3 regions of the Serratia bockelmannii genome follow, and region 2 is predicted to be linked to each of the others. Evidence: riboswitches for the same ligand, from Rfam matches in the RefSeq annotation. Region 2 holds a riboswitch; each other region holds the start of a gene.
What was found. A riboswitch is a leader RNA that binds a small molecule or an ion and turns the genes downstream of it on or off. The one in region 2 is predicted to bind thiamine pyrophosphate.

Region 1 (4,660 bases), 1.6 Mb from region 2:
AGCGGCGCAAATTTGCCGCACAGGCGCTTCTTGGCCACGCCGATGGTCGGTACATCGACCAGCAGGCCGAAATGGCTGGCGACGCCGAGACGCCGCGGATGCGAAATGCCATGTCCATCGACGAAGATCAACCCCGGCTTTTGCCGCAGCTGAGCCCAGGCGGCCAGCAGCGCCGGGTATTCGCGAAATGACAGGAAACCCGGGATATAAGGCATGACGGTGGCGATACGCGCCACCTGATACTCCACCAGCTCCAGCGACGGATAGCGCAGGATGGCGATGGCGGCGCGCGTCACCGCTCCCTCCTGCTCGAAGCCCACGTCGGCGCCGGCGATGAAGGCCGGCGGTTCGGCCGGCAGATCGTCGTAGCGAATGACTTCAGCCGCGCGCCGCAGCTGTTCGGCGCGCAGGGCCTGCATATCGGTCACATCGAATCCTTAACGGTGGTATTTCGCCGACTGCGCGTGCACCGCCTCGACGAAGGCGCCGGCGTGCTCAGGCGGCACATCCTGATGGATGCCGTGGCCCAGGTTGAACACATGGCCGTTGCCGTGGCCGAAACCGGCCAGAATGGTCTCCACTTCTTCCGCGATGCGCGCCGGGGAAGCATAAAGCATCGACGGATCCATGTTGCCCTGCAGCGCCACTTTATCGCCCACGCGCCGACGCGCGTCGGCGATGTCGGTGGTCCAATCCAGCCCCAGTGCATCGCAGCCGGTGGCAGCCATCGCCTCCAGCCACTGCCCGCCGCCTTTGGTAAACAGCGTCACCGGCACGCGGCGGCCGTCATTCTCACGCAGCAGGCCATCGACGATCTTGTGCATGTAGTGCAACGAGAACTCGCGGTAATCGCGCCCGGTCAACACGCCGCCCCAGGTGTCGAACACCATCACCGACTGCGCGCCGGCCTTGATCTGGGCGTTGAGGTACAGGATCACGCTGTCCGCCAGCTTGTCCAGCAACAGGTGCAGCGTGGCCGGTTCGGCATACATCATCTTCTTCAGCTTGGTGAAGGCCTTGCTGCTGCCGCCCTCAACCATATAGGTAGCCAATGTCCATGGGCTGCCGGAGAAGCCGATCAGCGGCACTTCGCCCTTCAGCTCGCGGCGGATGGTACGCACCGCGTTCATCACATAGCCCAACTCCACTTCTGGATCGAACACCGGCAGTTTGTCGACGTCAGCACGGCAGGTGATGGGTGAGCTGAAACGCGGGCCTTCGCCGGCTTCAAAGTACAGGCCAAGCCCCATGGCGTCGGGAATGGTGAGAATGTCGGAGAACAGAATGGCGGCGTCCAGCGCATAGCGGCGCAGCGGCTGCAGCGTAACCTCACAGGCCAGCTCCGCGTTCTTGCACAGCGACATGAAATCACCGGCCTGGGCGCGGGTCGCCTTGTACTCCGGTAAATAACGACCGGCCTGGCGCATCATCCATACGGGGGTCACATCCACCGGCTGGCGCAACAGCGCGCGCAGGTAGCGATCGTTCTTCAACTCAGTCATTTATGGGGCTCCCTTAATAATCTGCCGGCCATTGTACATTATTCTGCCCGGCACAGCGCCACGGTGTCCTCAATCAACCGGCGCGCCACGGTGCCGGGCGGCGGTAACAGTGGCAGTTGGTCGTAGCGATACCAGCCGGCGTTGAGCAGCTCCTTGGGGTCGTGTCGAAGGTCACCCTGATGGTAATCGGCCATAAAGGCCATCATCAGCGAGTGCGGGAACGGCCAGGGTTGTGAGGTGACGTAACGCAGGTTCTTGATTTCGATATTGCTCTCTTCCATCACTTCGCGCGCTACCGCCTGTTCCAGCGTTTCGCCCACCTCGACGAAGCCGGCCAGCACCGTGTGGATGCCGCCGCGATGGCGCACGTGTTGCGCCAGCAGGATCTGATCGTCGCGCCGAATGGCGACGATCACGCAGGGCGCAATCTGCGGGTAGTACCGCTCTTTGCAGTGGCCGCACAGGCAGGCGCTTTCGGAGCGGCTGAGGTGCATCTCATGGCCGCAGTAGCCGCAATAGCGATGAGAGCGGTAGAAATCCGCCAACTGAACGCCGCGCCCGGCAAGCTGGAACAGACCGCGATCCTGATCCAACAGCTGACGCACCGATCCCATCTCCCGCGGCATCGCCTGGCGCACCAGCCAAACCGGCGCGCCCTCCCATTCACCGATGGTGCGCGCCATGTGGCCCTGCAGCCCGAGGGCGGCGGCCGTCCCCGACGGCAATTCACCGTTCGGTAACCAAAGTTTGCTTTCATGGCTGACAATCCACCAGCCGTTTTCATTGCCCGTTAATGCAAGTTCCATATCGTTGTTGCACAACCTCAGCTTCACTGGCACTCTACAAATCGGCTTTGTTACATTTTAATAACTTACCGGTTACTTTTGTTACTTACACGGAGTCAAACATGCTCAACCGTTTGGAAAGGCTGACTCAGCGCGTTGGCGGTAGTAATGAATTAGTTGATCAATGGCTTCAGGCCCGCAAACAGTTGCTGGTCGCCTACTGCACGCTGGTAGGCCTCAAACCGAATAAAGAAAAGCATACGCCGCTGAATGAAAAAGCGCTGGAGAACTTTTGCCACAACCTGGTGGATTACCTCTCCGCAGGGCATTTTCATATCTATGACAGAATTATCAAACAAGTGGAAGGCGCAGCCAGTCCGAAAATGTCGCTGGCGGTGAACATCTATCCCAAGCTGTGGGCCAATACTGAACAGATCATGGCGTTCCACGATCGCTATACCGAAGTGGATATCGATCAGGAGGTTTGTCTGGAATTCCACCAGGCCTTGTCGGATATCGGCGAAACGCTGGCGGCGCGCTTTGCGCTGGAAGATAAGCTGATCCAGTTGGAAGCAGAAGCCGCGCAGCAACCGCTGCCGGACCAGACGCTGGATCCGGCGCGTTAAAATTTTATAGTTTTTTTTCTTATCCCTCCTATACTGGGGGGCATCTTGTCGGAGTGCCTAGCGCCTGATTTGTTCATCGAATCAGCCAGGCTGAGACCGTTAATTCGGGATCCGCGGAACCTGATCGGGTTAATACCCGCGAAGGGAACAAGAGTAATCTATCGCCACAGGCACGGCCTCCCCCTTGCGGGCGCCCTGCCTTATCGGCCACCATCATTACTCCCTCCGAGCTCCAGACAAGCAACTTTCCCAACCCAACACACTGGTAGGAACTTGCTATGTCTAACATTAATCCACCGCGCGCCCGTAAAGCGCAACGCGAAGCCGCCCAGCAGTTTATCGACACGCTGCAAGGCATGGCTTTCCCAAACTCACGCCGCATCTACCTGCAGGGCTCGCGCCGCGATATCCAGGTGCCGATGCGCGAAATTGAGCTCAGTCCGACCCTGGTCGGCGGCAGCAAAGATAGCCCGCAGTATGAACAGAACGAGGCGATCCCGGTATATGACACCGCGGGCCCCTACGGCGATCCGCAGGCCGAGCTCGATGTGCACGCCGGCCTGGCCAAGCTGCGCGCCGGCTGGATCGACGCGCGCGGCGATACTGCGACCCTGAACGGCGCCAGTTCCGGCTTCACCCAACAGCGGCTGGCGGACGAGGGGCTGGATCACCTGCGCTTCGAACATCTGCCGCTGCCGCGCAAGGCGTTGCCGGGCAAGTGCGTGACCCAGCTGCACTATGCCCGCGCCGGCATCGTCACCCCGGAGATGGAGTTCATCGCCATCCGTGAAAACATGGGGCGCGAACGCATTCGCGGCGAGGTGCTGCGCCACCAGCATCCGGGCCAGGGCTGGGGCGCCAACCTGCCGGACAACATCACGCCGGAGTTCGTGCGCCAGGAAGTGGCCGCCGGCCGCGCCATCATTCCTGCCAACATCAATCACCCGGAGGCGGAGCCGATGATCATCGGCCGCAATTTCCTGGTGAAGGTGAACGCCAATATCGGCAACTCGGCGGTCACGTCGTCGATCGAAGAAGAGGTGGAGAAGCTGGTGTGGGCCACCCGCTGGGGCGCAGACACCGTGATGGATCTCTCCACCGGCCGCTATATTCACGAAACCCGCGAGTGGATCCTGCGCAACAGCCCGGTTCCCATCGGCACCGTGCCTATCTACCAGGCGCTGGAGAAGGTCAACGGCGTGGCGGAAAACCTCACCTGGGCGATGTTCCGCGATACGCTGCTGGAACAGGCGGAACAAGGGGTCGATTACTTCACCATCCACGCCGGCGTGCTGCTGCGCTATGTGCCGATGACCGCCAAACGCCTGACCGGCATCGTGTCGCGCGGTGGCTCGATCATGGCCAAATGGTGCCTGTCGCACCATCAGGAAAACTTCCTCTATCAGCACTTCCGTGAAATCTGCGAGATCTGCGCCGCCTACGACGTTTCGCTGTCGCTCGGCGACGGCCTGCGCCCCGGCTCGATTCAGGACGCCAACGACGAAGCCCAGTTCGCCGAGCTGCATACGCTGGGCGAGCTGACCAAAATCGCCTGGGAATACGACGTGCAGGTGATGATCGAAGGCCCGGGCCATGTGCCGATGCAGATGATCCGCCGCAATATGACCGAAGAGCTGGAACACTGCCACGAAGCGCCGTTCTACACCCTCGGCCCGCTGACCACCGATATCGCCCCGGGCTATGACCATTTCACCTCCGGCATCGGCGCGGCGATGATCGGCTGGTT
Region 2 (4,660 bases):
TTGCGTGTAGATCACCACCAGCGCCATCAGGAAGAACAGTACCCCAACCTTGGTCACCCGCATCAGGAACACGCTGAGGAAAAACAGCGCGCTGGAGAGCAGGATGCGCAGCATCGGGTAGTCGTAGGTGAACTTCAGTACCAGGATAGCGGCGCCGATCGCCAGCGTGGAGCTGACGAAAAACAGGATGCCGATCGTGCGGGTGATAACGATATTGGACTGCGTGATAAAGAAGACAGCGATCAGCGACAGCGCCAGCCACGGCACCTGCAGCGTCTGCGAGATCACGATGGCGATCGCGCTGGAGAGCAGGGCACGGATCACCAGGTTGATGCGGCTGTCCGAAGGGCGCAGTTCGTCGATCAACGAGGACAGCCAGCCGCGAGACATCGTTTTATTCTTCATGGCGCAGGTTCAGCTTGGCCACCGCCGAAGCGCCCACGCGGAACAGCGCCGGGTTGGGGGCCTCGACCGCGATCTTGACCGGGAAGCGCTGCGACACGTGCACCCAGTTGATGTTGCGCGACACGTTGGGTAGCCCGCCCAGCACGGTGCCGCCGTCGTCGGGCTGCACGCCGTAGCTGATCGATTCCACCTTGCCGCTGAAGGTCTGGCCGGCGTCGCTCATTAAATACAGCGTGGCCGGCACGCCGGGATGCACGCCTTTCAGGTCGGTTTCGCGGAAGTTGGCGACCACGTACCAGTGGCGGGTGTCAATCAGCGTGAACACCGGTTTGGCGCTGGAGGCATATTGGCCGACGGTGGTTTTCAGGGAGGCGATGCGGCCGTCGAACGGCGCTCTCACCTCGGTGAACTCCAGGTTCAGGTTGGCGATGGCGATGTCGGCCTGCACTTCGGCGCGCTGTGCGACCAGGGCTTCGACGCCGCTGACGGCGGCTTCCGCCTGTTTCGCCTGCAGCAATGCGGCCTGCAATTCCGCCTGCGCCGAGCGCTGGGAGGTGCGGGCGGTTTCCACTTCTTCCGCCGAAACGTAGTTCTTGCCGAGCAGCTTTTGCCGGCGGTTAAGGGTGTCGGTCGCCTGCGCCACCAGCGCCTGTGAGCGTTTGATGATGGCGTTCATCGATTCGGCGTTGTACTGCTGTGCGTTGACCGAACGCTGCGTCAGCTTGATCTGTTCATTCAGCGTGATCAGGCGCGCTTCGCTGGCCGCCAGCGCGTCCTGGTAAGGGCGCGGATCGATGCGGAACAGCAGATCGCCTTGCCGCACTTCCTGGTTGTCGCGGATCGGCATCTCGACGATGCGACCGTTCACCTCCGGCACCACGTCGATGGTGTCGGCATAGGCGTAGGCATCGTCGGTACTGGGGGCGTTTTCCACCCGCCAGACGACGACGGCGGCCACGATGAATGTCAACGCCAGGATGGTAAGCACCAGCAGTCTGCGCCGGTTTGGGGTGTGTGGTTGGGTCATGGCGTCAGTCTCAGTGGGGGAAAACCAGTAACCAGATCAGCATGGCGATCAGCGCGGTCAGCGCCGGATACGTCAGCAGCTGCGGCGCCAGCCAGGCGCGTTTTTCCGGGGTGCGCAGCAGCAGGTGGATCGCCACCATACCCGCCACGCCGCCGCACAGGCAAAACAGCCAGTCGGGGAACGAAGCGCCGAACACCACTATCGACGGTGCCGGCGAGCACCCGGTGAGCAACAGCGCGGTCAGGCAGGTGATGAGCAGTTTTTTGTCGGGCATAGGGCATTCTCTGACGATTGGCTTGGGCGACGGGCCGAATGAAATGACTCTTTTTCAGTGAGTGAGGTCACTGTTTGTCTTCCCCACGCTTGCGTCAGGGTAAACTAGAATAAATACTCTACTCTAAACTAGAGGGGTTAATCTAGTTTTTTGTGTCGCCCTGCCTTCGTAGCGGCAAATGGGTATAATGCGTTGATGACAGCGGGCAGAAACGAATATGCAAATCGACGAAAACATCACCGGGCGAGAGCCACAGCAGGAAAGAGGGCGGCAACGCGTACAAACCATTCTGGATTCGGCGGCGGCGATCGTGGCGCAGGACGGCCTGGCGGCGCTCAGCATGCAGCGGCTCGCCAAGCACGCCAAAACCTCCATCGGTTCGATGTATCACTTTTTTCCCGATCGCCACGCGGTGATCAAGGCGCTGGCAGATCGGCATACCGAGTCGATTGAGGCGCTGGTGCGCGACATGGCGTTGGCCAGTGACGATGAGTGGCGGCGCCTCTCCGCTGAAGCGGTGATCCAGCGGCTGTTTTCACCCTATGCGCAGTACCTGCGTGAGCATGCCGACTACCTGCCGGTGATGCGGGAAATGAACCTGCCGGATGAAAAGTCCAGCTTCCTGACGCTGATCGCCAGCGTGTTGCAGCTGCGCCGCCCCGAGACCGCCGAAGCGGAGATCCTGCAGCAAACCCGGCTGTTGCAAAGCCTGGTGGCCGGTACGCTGCACCATATCTTCAAGACGGCGCCGCAGAGCGTGGCGTTCACGCTGGCGGAGCTGCCCGGCGTGCTGAGCCTGTATCTGGCGGGAAAAGAGGGAAACATCGCTTAGGCGCGAGTCAATTTATTCGCTTGTTTGTCCGCGCCGCCGCTGGCATGATCCCCTGCAGGGATTAACGCAACGTTGATCACAACCTATTGATTTTCATGACTCGGGGTGCCCTTCTACGTGAAGGCTGAGAAATACCCGTATTACCTGATCTGGATAATGCCAGCGTAGGGAAGTCACGGCCGCCCAGCCGGCGCCGCCTTCTTGAACGCCGGTTGGGAGGAATATGATCGCTCGACCTGATGCACTACCCGGCGCGCGCGCCGCGGCCTGTCTGACCCAATTCCAACAGCGCCCTCCGCTGATCCACTGCCTGACTAACGAAGTGGTGCAATCGCTGACCGCCAACGTGTTGCTGGCGCTCGGCGCTTCCCCGGCGATGGTGGTGGAGCCGCAAGAGGCGGCGCAGTTCAGCGCGCTGGCCGACGGCCTGCTGATCAACGTCGGCACCCTCAACGCGCTGCGTGCCGAATCGATGCGGGCGGCGGTGGCCGCCGCCAATCGGGCCGGCAAGCCCTGGACGCTGGATCCGGTGGCGGTCGGTGCGCTCTCCTACCGCACCGCCTTCGCCAAACAGCTGCTGGACGAGAAACCGGCGGCGATACGCGGCAACGCTTCGGAAATCATGGCGCTCAGTGGGTTGCTGGCCAGCGGCCGCGGCGTGGACAGCGGCGACGATTCCTTGGCGGCATTGCCCGCCGCGCGTGAGCTGGCGCGGCGCAGCGGCGCGGTGGTGGCGGTCACCGGCGCGGTGGATTACGTCACCGACGGCCAGCGCGATTGGGCGATCGAAGGCGGTTCCCCGCTGATGACGCGGGTGGTGGGCACCGGCTGCGCGCTGTCGGCGGTGGCGGCGGCGTTTTGCGCCCTGCCGGGCGATCGCCTGGATAACGTGGCGACCGCCTGCCGAGTGATGTCCCACTGCGGCGGCCTCGCGGCCAGGCAGGCCGCCGGGCCGGGCAGCTTTACGCCGGCGTTCCTCGACGCGCTGTATCAACTGCGCGGGGAGGATCTGTGATGAAACGCATTAACGCGCTGACCATCGCCGGCACCGATCCCAGCGGCGGCGCCGGCATTCAGGCCGATTTGAAAGCTTTCTCGGCGCTCGGCGCTTACGGCACCTCGGTGATCACCGCGCTGGTGGCGCAGAATACCCGCGGCGTGCAGTCGGTGTATTACATCGATCCGGCGTTCGTCGCCGCGCAGCTGGACTCGGTATTCAGCGACGTGCGCATCGACAGCGTCAAGATCGGCATGCTGGCCAACGCTGACATCGTGCAGGCGGTGGCCGAACGGCTGCGCCATTACCGGCCGGAATTCGTGGTGCTGGACACCGTGATGCTGGCGAAAAGCGGCGATCCGTTGCTGGCGCCGGAGGCGGTAGCGTCTATTCGGCGCGAGCTGTTGCCGCTGGTGTCGATCATTACGCCGAACCTGCCAGAAGCGGCGGCGCTGCTGGCGTGCGCGCCGGCGGAAGATGAAGCGCAGATGCGTGAGCAGGGACGGGCGCTGCTGGCGATGGGCTGCCGAGCGGTGCTGATGAAGGGCGGCCACCTGAGCGAAAGTGAGAGCCCGGACTGGCTGTTTACCGCAGAAGGCGAGCAGCGCTTTACCGCGCCGCGCGTCGCCACCCGCCACACCCACGGCACCGGTTGCACGCTCTCGGCCGCGCTGGCGGCGCTGCGCCCGCGCCATGCCGACTGGGCGGCCACGGTGGCCGCCGCCAAGGACTACCTGCAACACGCGCTGCAACAGGCGGACACCCTGGAAGTGGGGCACGGCATCGGGCCGGTGCATCATTTTCACGCCTGGTGGTGAGTCAACTTTTTGCCGCAACCGTGGTCTGACTAGTTCAGGCCCGGTTTGACGGGCGAAACCTGATTTAACCTAGGGAGAAGGACTATGACGGGACACCAGGCGCTGCGTTGCGCCCTCTTCGGCGCACTGCTCAGCTTCAGCGCGGGCAGCTTTGCCCAGCAGATCGTCACCACGTCGGATTTAATTCAGCAGCCGGGGTATCAGGCCAGCTGGCAAAACATGGTGAAAGGCCAGGCGCGGATGCCGGGCTGGGCGCGCAAGGGCGTCGGCACCTCTACGCCGGCGCAGAACCTGAGCTGGAAGGGCA
Region 3 (4,660 bases), 2.1 Mb from region 2:
CTTCACGCACTTGGGCGCTCATCCCGAGCGCCGCCAGCGCCAACAGCGCCGCCATCCAATACACCGAGCCATGACCGAGGTTCTCCACCAGTGCGCCCTGCAGCACCCCGGCCAGGATCACCCCGGTCGAGATACTGTTGGTGAACAGCGTGGTGGCGGCGCCCGGTCGGCCCGGCATCAAATCCTGAAAATAGAGCATGCCGATACCGGCGACGATACCGATAAACACCGCGTTGAGCAGCTGCAGCGCGATCAGGGCCGGCTTGCTCTCCAGTACCGTCAGCCCGAGGTAAAACAGCACGCCTGCCACCACCGCCAGCAGCATCATGTTGCGCTTGCCGAAACGTTTGACGTAGTAACCGGCCAGCAGCATCGCCGGGATCTCCAGCCCGGCGGCGGTACCCATCAACACCCCGGCCAACCCTTCCGGCAGGCCGAGATCGGCGGTGATATACAGCGGCATATCGATGATATACAAGGTGTTGCAGGTCCACATCAGCATTGAGGCGATGAACAGCAGCCGCACGTCGCGATTGCGCCAGGCACTGGCGGGCGCGATCGGCGCAGACACCCCACCCTGCAGCCCCTCATTTTCCGCCGCGCGCGGCACCGAAGGCAGCATAAACCCCACCAGCAGCACGCAAACCGCGAAGGTGGCGGCGGCGATCAGGAACATCACGGTGAATCCGTAGTTCAGCGCCAACGCAAACGACAGCGGCGGGCCGATCACCCACGCCAGCGAAAGCTGGGCGCGCATCACCGAGCTGAACATCACCACTTCACGCGCCTCGCTATCGGCATATTCCCGCGCCAGCGCGAAGATCTGCGGCATGGCGGTGTTGGCAACGGCGGACATCAGCACCCCGGCGGTGATCAGCGTCAGGTAGTCGCGGTTAAAGGCGAACAACAGGCAGTTACCGACCGCCATCAGGCAGCACAGCAGGATCAGCCTGCGGCGATCGCCGCGGGTGTCGGAACGTTTGGCCAGCAGGAAGCTGACGACGATGCCGGCCACCGCGTTGGCGGTGTAAAACAGCCCGACCCACAGCGGCCGCACCTTAACTTCGGTGGTCAGAAACAGGCTGAGCGTCGGCGTCAGCAATGCGCCGGCGATGCCGGAGAGAAAAGCGATCAGTAGGAATGCGGCAAAGATGGGGTTAATGCGCAGTGACAACCGGCTCAGGCGTTGCATATCGTCTTCCCTGACCTCAAAGCAGAAGAAAGAACCTTAGGCCACGGCAAGAAAAATGCAAGCGCATCGCCATGTCCATGCATAAAAAAACCAGTGGGTTGCCCCACTGGCTGGTGAAACAGCACCATTACTCAGAAACTTGTTGCCGCAGCCCCTACAGGTGCTCGCGATATTGCTTATCGGTCATCTCTTTGATGTCCCATTGCGTCAGGTGTGCCAACATCGCCAGCCGCGCCTGTTCGGGCACCACGCTCAGCCAGTCGGCGCGTTGACGGCGCACCGCGCTGAAATAGCGCTGATAGAACTGTTTGGATAAGAAAGCTTTCATGATTACGCCCTCCCCTTTCATTGATGAAAATTATCGGCGTAATATAGGGAAAGAAAAATTGACGAGTTGAGGCGGGAGCGTTCCTCTTTTATGTCCACGTCCAGATTGCAGCAACAGTTCATCCGCCTGTGGCAGCGCTGCCACGGTGAAACCACCGACACCACCCTGCAGGATCTGGCGGAGGTGCTCAGCTGCTCGCGGCGCCACGTGCGCTCCCTGCTGAGCGCCATGCAGCGGGAAGGCTGGCTCACCTGGCAGGCGGAGTCGGGGCGCGGCAAGCGTTCACGGTTAACCTTCCACTACACCGGCCTGGCGCTGCAGCAACAGCGGGCCGAGGAGCTGTTGGAACAGGATCGCATCGATCAGTTGGTGCAGCTGGTGGGCGACAAAAACGTGGTGCGCCAAATGCTGCTGTCGCAGCTGGGGCGCAGCTTCCGCCAGGGTAAACACATCCTGCGGGTGCTCTACTACCGGCAGTTGTACAACCTGCTGCCCGGCTCGGCGCTGCGGCGTTCGGAAACCCATTTGGCGCGCCAGATCTTCAACGGCCTGACGCGCATAAATGAGGAAAACGGGGAACTGGAGTCCGATCTGTCCCACCATTGGCAGCCGCTGACGCCCTTGCACTGGCGGTTTTACCTGCGCCCGGCGATCCATTTTCATCACGGCCGCGAGCTGGAGATGGCAGACGTCATCACTTCCCTCTCGCGTCTGACCTCGCAACCGCTGTTCTCACATATCGAAAGCGTCACCTCGCCGACGCCGTTCGTTATCGACGTGCATCTGCGCAGCCCCGACCACTGGCTACCCTGGCTGCTGGGCAGCGTGCAGGCCATGATCCTGCCGCGCGAATGGCGCGAACTGCCGGACTTCGCCCGCCATCCGGTCGGCACCGGCCCCTACCGCGTGGTGCGCAATCTTCCCAGCCAGATGAAGATCCACGCCTTCGACGACTATTTCGGCTACCGGGCGCTGATCGACGAGGTGAACATCTGGGTGCTGCCGGAGTTCTCCGAAGAGCTGGTGCACTCCGGCGTGCAGCTGCAGGGCGATGAAACCGGCAAAAACGAACTGGAAAGCCGACTGGAAGAGGGCTGTTATTTCTTGCTGTTCGATCAGCGTTCCACGTTGGCCGCCGACCCCGCCATTCGCAGCTGGCTGTGCGAATTGATCAACCCCATTTCATTGCTGAGCCACGCCGGGCCGCTCTACCAGCGCTATTGGTCGCCGGCATACGGCCTGCTGCCGCGCTGGCACCACAACCGCACGCTGGCGCAGCAACCCAAACCGGCGGGGCTGACTGAACTGACGATGACCCACTTCAATGAGCATTCGGAGTTTCACGCCATTCGCCAGGCGATCGAACCGCTGTTGGCGCAGCACGGCATCCGCCTGATCGTACAAAGCGTGGATTACGCCACCTGGCACCAGGGCGACGCGCGCAGCGATCTGTGGCTCGGCAGCGCCAACTTCTATCTGCCGCTGGAGTTTTCGCTGTTCGCCACGCTGTACGAACTGCCGCTGATGCAGCACTGCATGAACGAGGATCTGGCGCAGGACGCGGAGTTATGGCGCGCCAACCGCTTGCCGCTGGCGGAGTTTTGCCAGCGGCTAGTCAGCAACCACCAGCTACATCCGCTGTTCCACCACTGGCTGCAGCTGCACGGCCAGCGCAGCATGCGCGGCGTGCGAATGAACACCCTCGGCTGGTTCGACTTCAAATCCGCCTGGTTTGCCCCGCCGGAGGCATAAGCGCCTTTCGCCCGGGTCGGTTAATCTTTACAATAGCGCCGTCTCAACGGGGTGCGGTGAGTCGGGCCGTGTGCATAAGCCCGATTTTCCGCTGAGAGCACACCCGTCGAACCTGATCCGGTCAATACCGGCGGAGGGATTTGAGCCCAGCGAACCGGCGACGCCGCCTCGCCCCCTCAGATACCCTTGCCCCCTTATTTTTCAGGAGTGCAACGTGGTCAAAAAATATCTGCCCTGCTTATTGCTGCTATGCGCCGCGCCGGTGTTCGCCAAGCCGACGCTGACGGTTTACACCTACGATTCCTTTGCCGCCGACTGGGGCCCTGGCCCGGCGGTAAAAAAAGCCTTCGAAGCCGAGTGCGACTGTGAGCTGAAGTTCGTGGCGCTGGAAGACGGCGTCTCACTGCTCAACCGCCTGCGCATGGAAGGCAAGAACAGCGCCGCCGACGTGGTGCTGGGGCTGGACAACAACCTGTTGCAGGCGGCGCAGCAAACCGGCCTGTTCGCGCCGAGCGGCGTCGACACCGCCAAACTGACGGTGCCGGGCGGCTGGCAGGATACGACCTTCGTGCCTTACGACTACGGGTACTTCGCCTTCGTCTACAACAAAGAAAAACTGAAGAATCCACCGAAGAGCCTGCAGGAGCTGATCAGCAGCGATCGCGACTGGAAGGTGATTTACGAAGATCCGCGCACCAGCACGCCGGGCCTCGGCCTGCTGCTGTGGATGCAAAAAGTGTATGCCGACAAGGCGCCGGCCGCCTGGCAGCAATTGGCGAAGAAGACCGTCACCGTCACCAAAGGTTGGAGCGAGGCCTACGGCCTGTTCCTAAAAGGCGAAGGCGATCTGGTGCTCAGCTACACCACTTCTCCCGCCTATCACCTGATCGCAGAGAAAAAAGACCTTTACGCCGCCGCCACGTTCAGCGAAGGCCACTACCTGCAGGTGGAAGTGGCGGGCAAGCTGAAGGCCGCCAAACAGCCTGAGCTGGCCGAGCGTTTCATGCGGTTCATGGTGACGCCGGCGTTCCAGAACACCATCCCGACCGGCAACTGGATGTATCCGGTGATCAACACCCCGCTGCCCGTCGGCTTTGAGCAGATGAACGTGCCGCAGACCGCGCTGCAATACAGCGCCGAAGAGGTGGCCACACAACGCGGCGGTTGGATCCGGGCATGGCAAACCGCCGTCAGCCGCTGATCCCCCGCTGGCTCTGGCCGGGGCTGCTGGCCGCCGGCGTGATCCTGCTGGTCGCCGCACTGGCGATGGGCTCGCTGTGGCGCCATGCGCCGGACAGCGACTGGCGCGGCCTGTGGCAGGACAGCTACTTGTGGCACGTGGTGCGCTTCACCTTCTGGCAGGCGCTGCTGTCAGCGCTGATTTCGGT

Region 1: linked by a shared signal. The riboswitch ahead of thiC (phosphomethylpyrimidine synthase ThiC) and the one ahead of thiM (hydroxyethylthiazole kinase) in region 2 are both predicted to bind thiamine pyrophosphate.
Region 3: linked by a shared signal. The riboswitch ahead of thiB (thiamine ABC transporter substrate binding subunit) and the one ahead of thiM (hydroxyethylthiazole kinase) in region 2 are both predicted to bind thiamine pyrophosphate.

What each region holds. Positions count from the first base shown of each region.
Region 1 is NZ_CP196512.1:315,746-320,405, reverse strand. It holds gene nfi (deoxyribonuclease V) at 1-428, opposite strand, end outside; gene hemE (uroporphyrinogen decarboxylase) at 438-1,502, opposite strand; gene nudC (NAD(+) diphosphatase) at 1,541-2,308, opposite strand; gene ACSJLU_RS01485 (Rsd/AlgQ family anti-sigma factor) at 2,410-2,913, shown strand; TPP riboswitch at 2,953-3,077, shown strand; gene thiC (phosphomethylpyrimidine synthase ThiC) at 3,192-4,660, shown strand, end outside.
Region 2 is NZ_CP196512.1:3,888,385-3,893,044, reverse strand. It holds gene ACSJLU_RS18580 (FUSC family protein) at 1-405, opposite strand, end outside; gene mdtN (multidrug transporter subunit MdtN) at 395-1,432, opposite strand; gene ACSJLU_RS18570 (YtcA family lipoprotein) at 1,443-1,706, opposite strand; gene ACSJLU_RS18565 (TetR/AcrR family transcriptional regulator) at 1,924-2,538, shown strand; TPP riboswitch at 2,630-2,726, shown strand; gene thiM (hydroxyethylthiazole kinase) at 2,762-3,553, shown strand; gene thiD (bifunctional hydroxymethylpyrimidine kinase/phosphomethylpyrimidine kinase) at 3,553-4,353, shown strand; gene ACSJLU_RS18550 (inhibitor of vertebrate lysozyme family protein) at 4,438-4,660, shown strand, end outside.
Region 3 is NZ_CP196512.1:769,591-774,250, reverse strand. It holds gene ACSJLU_RS03605 (sugar efflux transporter) at 1-1,192, opposite strand, end outside; gene sgrT (glucose uptake inhibitor SgrT) at 1,347-1,520, opposite strand; gene sgrR (HTH-type transcriptional regulator SgrR) at 1,611-3,272, shown strand; TPP riboswitch at 3,310-3,429, shown strand; gene thiB (thiamine ABC transporter substrate binding subunit) at 3,487-4,473, shown strand; gene thiP (thiamine/thiamine pyrophosphate ABC transporter permease ThiP) at 4,449-4,660, shown strand, end outside.